2 regions of the Pseudomonas sp. BN414 genome follow, and region 2 is predicted to be linked to the other one. Evidence: predicted binding sites of a transcription regulator. Region 2 holds the regulator's gene; the other holds the start of a gene.

Region 1 (3,409 bases), on a different contig from region 2:
GCTCAGGGTGGCGCCGGCATTGATTGCGGTCAAGGGAAAAACCTTCCTCCCGGGGGGAGGCGGGGCAGATGCGGACGCCGTGTAGCTTGCGTCTGGAGACTGTGCTAAAAATGCCCGACGATTGGGTCGCAGCCCGTCGGTTGTAGGGCCTCAGGCACATATATAAAGCAGAATAACGACTCACCGAGGCGATGGTAGGGCGAACATGGAACAGCATTCCGACGGTTTGAAGGTCATGGTGATCGACGATTCGAAAACGATTCGTCGTACAGCCGAGACTCTGCTCAAGAAAGTGGGGTGTGAGGTCATCACCGCAGTTGATGGCTTCGACGCCCTGGCCAAGATCGCCGATTCCCACCCGAACATCATCTTCGTCGACATCATGATGCCGCGCCTGGACGGTTATCAGACCTGCGCCCTGATCAAGAACAACAGTGCTTTCAAATCCACCCCGGTGATCATGCTGTCCTCCAAGGACGGCCTGTTCGACAAGGCCAAGGGTCGCATCGTCGGTTCCGATCAGTACCTCACCAAGCCTTTCAGCAAGGAAGAGCTGCTCGGCGCGATCAAGACTCACGTCCCCGATTTCACCCCGGTGGAGCAAGCCTCCTGAAGTCCGGCCTGATGGCCGGTGAAGCCTTTCCGTATGGGGAACACCATGGCTCGTATTCTGATTGTTGATGACTCGCCTACCGAGATGTACAAGCTGACCGCCATGCTCGAGAAGCACGGTCACCAGGTACTCAAGGCCGAGAATGGCGCCGATGGCGTGGCCCTGGCCCGCCAGGAGAAGCCGGATGCCGTCCTGATGGACATCGTGATGCCCGGCCTCAATGGCTTCCAGGCGACCCGTCAGCTGACCAAGGACGCCGAAACCAGCCACATCCCGGTGATTATCGTCACTACCAAGGACCAGGAGACCGACAAGGTCTGGGGCAAGCGTCAGGGCGCCAAGGATTACCTGACCAAACCGATTGAAGAAGACACCCTGATCAAGACCCTGAGCGCAGTACTGGCCGGCTGAATGCCGCGGCGGTCCCTGCAACATAATTATTAGAAACAGGCCAAGGCCGGTCGCCATGTCGGATTCGCAATCTCCCTTCCAGCTCCTGTTCGAGATCGACCAGCGCTGTCGCGCGCTGGCGGCGGGCCTGCCTGCGCAACAGCAGGTGGTGCAGAGCTGGAGCGGCATCGGTTTCCGCATGGGCGAGCGCCTGTTCGTCGCGCCCATGGGTGAGGTCAGCGAAGTGCTGCACGAGCCTCGCCACACCTCGCTCCCCGGCGTGAAAACCTGGGTCAAGGGCGTCTCCAACGTGCGCGGACGCCTGTTGCCGGTCATGGACCTGTGCGGCTTCTTCGGCAGCGAGCTGTCGCCCTTGCGCAAGCAGCGTCGGGTCCTGGTGGTGGACCACCAGGAGATCTTCGCCGGGCTGATCGTCGACGAAGTCTTCGGTATGCAGCATTTCCTGGTGGACTCCTTCAGCGAGGAGTTGCCTCCCCTGGAGGCCAGTATCCAGCCCTTCATCCACGGTGTTTTCCATCGCGAGCAGCCCTGGCTGGTGTTCAGCCCGCACGCACTCGCACAGCACCAGGAGTTCCTCGAGGTGGCTGGCTAGGTTCTACGCAGGGCGCCTGGCGTCCTGTACCGGTTCCCGAGGCAGAACCCCGGGGGCCGTGACTTCAAGGTTGGGCCGGCTTTGCCGGCCCTTTGGCGTTACATGGGAATAAAGTGGTTGGTCCAGGCGGGGGCCCGATAATGAAAAGACTAAACGCAGGCAATCTGTTTTCAGGGGTGCGCAGTACGTCGCTGATCGCGGGACTCTTCGTGGTCCTGATCATTGCCATCGTGCTGCTGTTCGCGAACTTCGCGTACCTCAACACCCAGGCGAACTACGACAAGGAATACATCAGCCACGCCGGTGAACTGCGCGTGCTGTCCCAGCGTATCGCCAAGAACTCCACCGAAGCCGCGGCGGGCAAGGCCGAAGCCTTCGCCCTGTTGAAGGACGCGCGCAACGACTTCGAGCAGCGCTGGAACTTCCTGGTCAAGGGCGACGCCTCTACCGGCCTGCCTGCCGCCCCCGTCGCCGTGAAAGGCGAAGTGGATACGGTGCAGAAGGACTGGGACAGCCTGCGCAAGAACGCCGACGCCATCCTGGCCAGCGAGCAGACCGTACTTTCCCTGCACCAGGTAGCCGCCACCCTCGCCGAAACCATTCCGCAGCTGCAGGTCGAGTACGAGGAAGTCGTGGACATCCTCCTCGAAAGCGGGGCGCCCGCCAGCCAGGTTTCCGTGGCCCAGCGCCAGTCGCTGCTGGCAGAACGTATCCTGGGCTCGGTGAACAAGGTACTGGCCGGTGACGAAGACTCGGTACAGGCCGCCGACATGTTCGGCCGCGACGCCAGCCTGTTCGGCCGCGTGCTGAACGCCATGCTCGAAGGCAACGCCGCAATGGATATCTCCAAGGTGACCAACACCGAGGCGCTGGAGCGCCTGCAGGAGATTTCCGAACTCTTCGAATTCGTTTCCGGTTCGGTGGACGAGATCCTCGAAACCTCCCCGGAACTGTTCCAGGTCCGTGAATCCGCCAACACCATCTTCACCGGTTCCCAGACCCTGCTGGACAAGGCCTCCGCCCTGACCACCGGCTTCGAGAACCTGGCCAACGGCCGTGGCCTGAATACCCTGGCCGGCTACGTGCTGGGTGCCCTCGCCCTGGGCGCGATCATCCTCATCGGCCTGGTGATGGTACAGAGCACCCGCAGCCGACTGGCTGAAACCGCCGCGAAGAACGAACGTAACCAGGCGGCGATTCTGCGTCTGCTCGACGAAATCGCCGACCTCGCCGACGGTGACCTGACCGTGGCCGCGACCGTGACCGAAGACTTCACCGGTGCGATCGCGGACTCCATCAACTACTCCATCGACCAGCTCCGCGAGCTGGTGGAAACCATCAACCTGACCGCTGTGCAGGTGGCCGCCGCCGCCCAGGAAACCCAGGCCACCGCCATGCACTTGGCCGAGGCTTCCGAGCACCAGGCCCAGGAAATCGCCGGCGCCTCCGCTGCGATCAACGAAATGGCCGTGTCCATTGACCAGGTATCGGCGAACGCCTCCGAGTCCTCGGCGGTAGCGGAACGTTCCGTAGCCATCGCCAACAAGGGCAACGAAGTGGTGCACAACACCATCACCGGCATGGACAACATCCGTGAGCAGATCCAGGACACCTCGAAGCGGATCAAACGCCTCGGTGAGTCGTCCCAGGAGATCGGTGACATCGTAAGCCTGATTAACGACATCGCCGACCAGACCAACATCCTCGCCCTTAACGCCGCGATCCAGGCGTCCATGGCGGGCGATGCGGGCCGTGGCTTCGCCGTGGTAGCGGACGAGGTACAGCGACTCGCA
Region 2 (3,409 bases):
GCTCTGCGCGCAGCGCGGCGTGGTCGTGCTCGATGCCGGCGTAGCGATCGACCTGGCTGGCCATCATCACCAGCTTGACCAGGTTGCTTTCCACCTCGGTGACCAGTTGCGTGACGCGCTTGATCACCTGGCCGGTGAGGTCCTGGTAGTCCTGTGCGAGCAGGATGTCGTTGAGCTTCCCGGACAGCGCATCGGTGTCGCGCTGGCTGCGGGCGAGGAATTGCTCGATGCGGCGGGCCAGGTCACGGAATCCGTCCGCGCCGATTTCCCGACGCATGAAGCGGCCCCATTCCTCACCCAGCTTCTGGGCTTCGTCGCTCAGGCCGCCCAGCAGCGGCGCGCTTTCCTCCACCAGATCCATGGTGCGGTTCGCGGCCTTTTCGGTCATCTGCACCACATAGGAAAGGCGGTCGGTCGCATCGGCGATCTGCGACATCTCCTTGGCATGGGGCAGGTGCGGGTCGATCTGGAAGTTGACGATGGCGTTGTGCAGCTCACGGGTGAGCTTGCCGACTTCCTGGTAGAGGCCGCGATCACGGACGTGATTGAGTTCGTGGATGAGTTGTACGGCGTCGGTGAAGTTGCCTTTTTCGAGGCTGTCCACCAGTTCCCGCGCACGGTCTTTCAGGGTCGACTCGAAGTCTCCCAGCAGGTGTTCTTTCTGGTCCATGGTGCCCTCGCGGCTGACATTCAGCCGTTGACCCGCTCGAAGATCTTCTCGATTTTTTCTTTCAGGACCTGGGCAGTGAAAGGCTTGACCACATAGCCGTTCACACCGGCCTGGGCCGCTTCGATGATCTGGTCGCGCTTGGCCTCGGCAGTCACCATCAGCACCGGCAGGTGTTTCAGGCGCTCATCGGCGCGTACCGCGCGCAGCAGGTCGATACCGGTCATGCCGGGCATGTTCCAGTCGGTCACGAGGAAGTCGAAGTTGCCGCTGTGCAGCATGGGCAGGGCGGTGGTGCCATCGTCCGCTTCGGCGGTATTGGTGAATCCCAAGTCGCGCAAGAGGTTCTTGATGATGCGTCTCATCGTCGAGAAATCATCAACGATGAGGATTTTCATGTTCTTGTCCAAGTCGACCTCCGTACAGTCTCAAACGTCCCTCTTGCCGGGGACGCCATCCAAATCTGAAAGCGGTGTACCGTTCAGCGCGCGCGCCACTCGCCGAGCCGTGCGCGCAGGCGTGCGGCGCACTGGCTATGCAACTGGCTGACACGTGATTCGCTGACCCCCAGCACTTCACCGATTTCCTTCAAGTTCAGTTCTTCGTCGTAATACAGCGCCAGCACCAGGCGCTCACGCTCCGGCAGGTTCGCGATGGCATCAGCCAGCGCGGCCTGGAAACGGTCTTCTTCCAGATCATGGGAAGGCGAGAATTGGGTGACACCGGCGTCCTCGTGCACACCGCCCTGCTCGCCGTCCTGCAACAGGTCGTCGAAGCTGAACAGGCGGCTGCCCAAGGTGTCGCTCAGGATGCCGTAGTAGTCTTCGAGACTCAATCCAAGTTCGGCAGCAACTTCCTGATCTTTAGCGTCGCGACCTGTTCGGGCCTCGATGGTGCGGATCGCGTCACTCACCATGCGCGTGTTGCGGTGCACCGAACGTGGCGCCCAGTCGCCCTTGCGGACCTCGTCGAGCATGGCCCCGCGGATGCGGATGCCGGCGTAGGTTTCGAAACTGGCACCCTTGCTGCCATCGTATTTCTTCGAGGCTTCGAGCAGTCCGATCATCCCAGACTGCATGAGGTCTTCCACCTGAACGCTGGCCGGAAGGCGCGCGAGCAGGTGATAGGCGATGCGCTTGACCAGGGGGGCGTAGCGTTCGATCAGCTGATGTTGCGAATCCCTTGCCTGTGCCTTGCCGTACATACGCAGCCCCGTGGCGGGTGTCATACAGGGGTTTCCGTGGACGGCTGCCGGACCAGCCGCTCGACGAAGAACTCCAGGTGGCCCCGCGGATTGGCCGGCAGCGGCCAGCTGTCGACCTTCTGTGCGATGGCCTTGAACGCCAGGGAGCACTTCGAGCGCGGGAAGGCTTCATAGACCGCGCGTTGCTTCTGCACGGCCTTGCGCACCGATTCGTCATAGGGGACGGCGCCCACGTACTGCAGGGCGACATCGAGGAAGCGATCGGTAACCTTGGTCAGCTTGGCGAACAGGTTGCGCCCTTCCTGCGGGCTGTGGGCCATGTTGGCCAGCACGCGGAAGCGGCTCATGCCGTAGTCGCGGTTGAGCAGTTTGATCAGCGCGTAGGCGTCGGTGATGGAGGTGGGTTCGTCGCAGACCACCACTATCACTTCCTGGGCGGCACGGACGAAGCTGACCACCGAATCGCCGATGCCGGCGGCGGTGTCGATCACCAGCACGTCGAGGTTGTCGCTGATCTCGCTGAATGCCTGGATCAGGCCGGCGTGCTGCATGGGCGAAAGCTGCACCATGCTCTGGGTGCCGGAGGCGGCCGGGACGATGCGAATGCCCCCCGGCCCCTGCAACAGCACGTCGCGCAGGTCGCATTCGCCATTGATCACATCGGCCAGGGTGCGCTTGGCGGTAAGGCCGAGCAGGACGTCGACGTTGGCCAGGCCGAGGTCGGCGTCCAACAACATGACGCGGCGGCCGAGATCGGCCAGGGCCAGCGAGAGGTTGACGGACACGTTGGTCTTGCCAACGCCGCCCTTGCCGCCGGTCACCGCGATCACCTGTACGGGATGCATACTACCCATTTCAAATACCTTGCCTTAGGGGCCAGTTTGGCGGTCCAGCACCGCCCCACACGGGGCGGCTCACAATTCTTCAACCGGCGCGGCGCGCCGGATTCTGGTAAAGCCCGGCGAACAGATCGGCCATGGCTTCTTCACTCGGGTCCTCCGGAGCCTGGAGGCTGACCGCACGACTCACCAGCTGGTGGCTGCGCGGAACCTGCAGATCATCCGGGATTCGCGGGCCGTCGGCCAGATAGGCTACCGGGAGATGCTGGCCGATAGCCAGTCCCAATACCTCGCCCAGGCTGGCGGCTTCATCCGCCTTGGTGATGATGCAACCGACCAGGCCGCAACGCTTGTAGCTGTGATAGGCCGCCTTGAGCACCTGGCTCTGGCTGGTGGCCGCCATCACCAGGTGATTCTTCGCGTTTATCGCCCGGCTGGCCAGCGCTTCGAGCTGCATGGTCAGGGCCGGATCGTTGACCGGCAGACCGGCGGTATCGATCAGCACCACACGCTTGCGGGCCAGGGGCGCGATGGCCTGGGTCAGGGATTGGCCCGGATCGACGAGGGTCACCGGCACATTGAGGATTCGGCCCAGGGTCTTGATCTGCTCCTGGGCGCCGATGCGGAAACTGTCCATGCTCACCAGGGCGACGTTTTGCGCGCCGTACTTGAGCACGTAGCGGGCAGCCATCTTGGCCA

What was found. Region 2 encodes FliA, which starts transcription of late flagellar genes. Its sites were predicted from a motif close to CTAAAGTTTNNNNNNNNNNNGCCGNTAA; they were not measured.
Region 1: the regulator FliA is predicted to act here: its motif matches at 1,680-1,707, upstream of E8E95_RS03830 (methyl-accepting chemotaxis protein).

Annotation. Positions count from the first base shown of each region.
Region 1 covers NZ_SSOL01000028.1:67,399-70,807, forward strand. Annotated here, with positions in the region: gene pilG (twitching motility response regulator PilG) at 206-613, shown strand; gene pilH (twitching motility response regulator PilH) at 659-1,024, shown strand; gene E8E95_RS03825 (chemotaxis protein CheW) at 1,080-1,616, shown strand; gene E8E95_RS03830 (methyl-accepting chemotaxis protein) at 1,757-3,409, shown strand, end outside.
Region 2 covers NZ_SSOL01000071.1:198,429-201,837, forward strand. Annotated here, with positions in the region: gene E8E95_RS18970 (protein phosphatase CheZ) at 1-670, opposite strand, end outside; gene E8E95_RS18975 (chemotaxis response regulator CheY) at 691-1,065, opposite strand; gene fliA (RNA polymerase sigma factor FliA) at 1,149-1,895, opposite strand; gene fleN (flagellar synthesis regulator FleN) at 1,892-2,725, opposite strand; gene flhF (flagellar biosynthesis protein FlhF) at 2,796-3,409, opposite strand, start outside.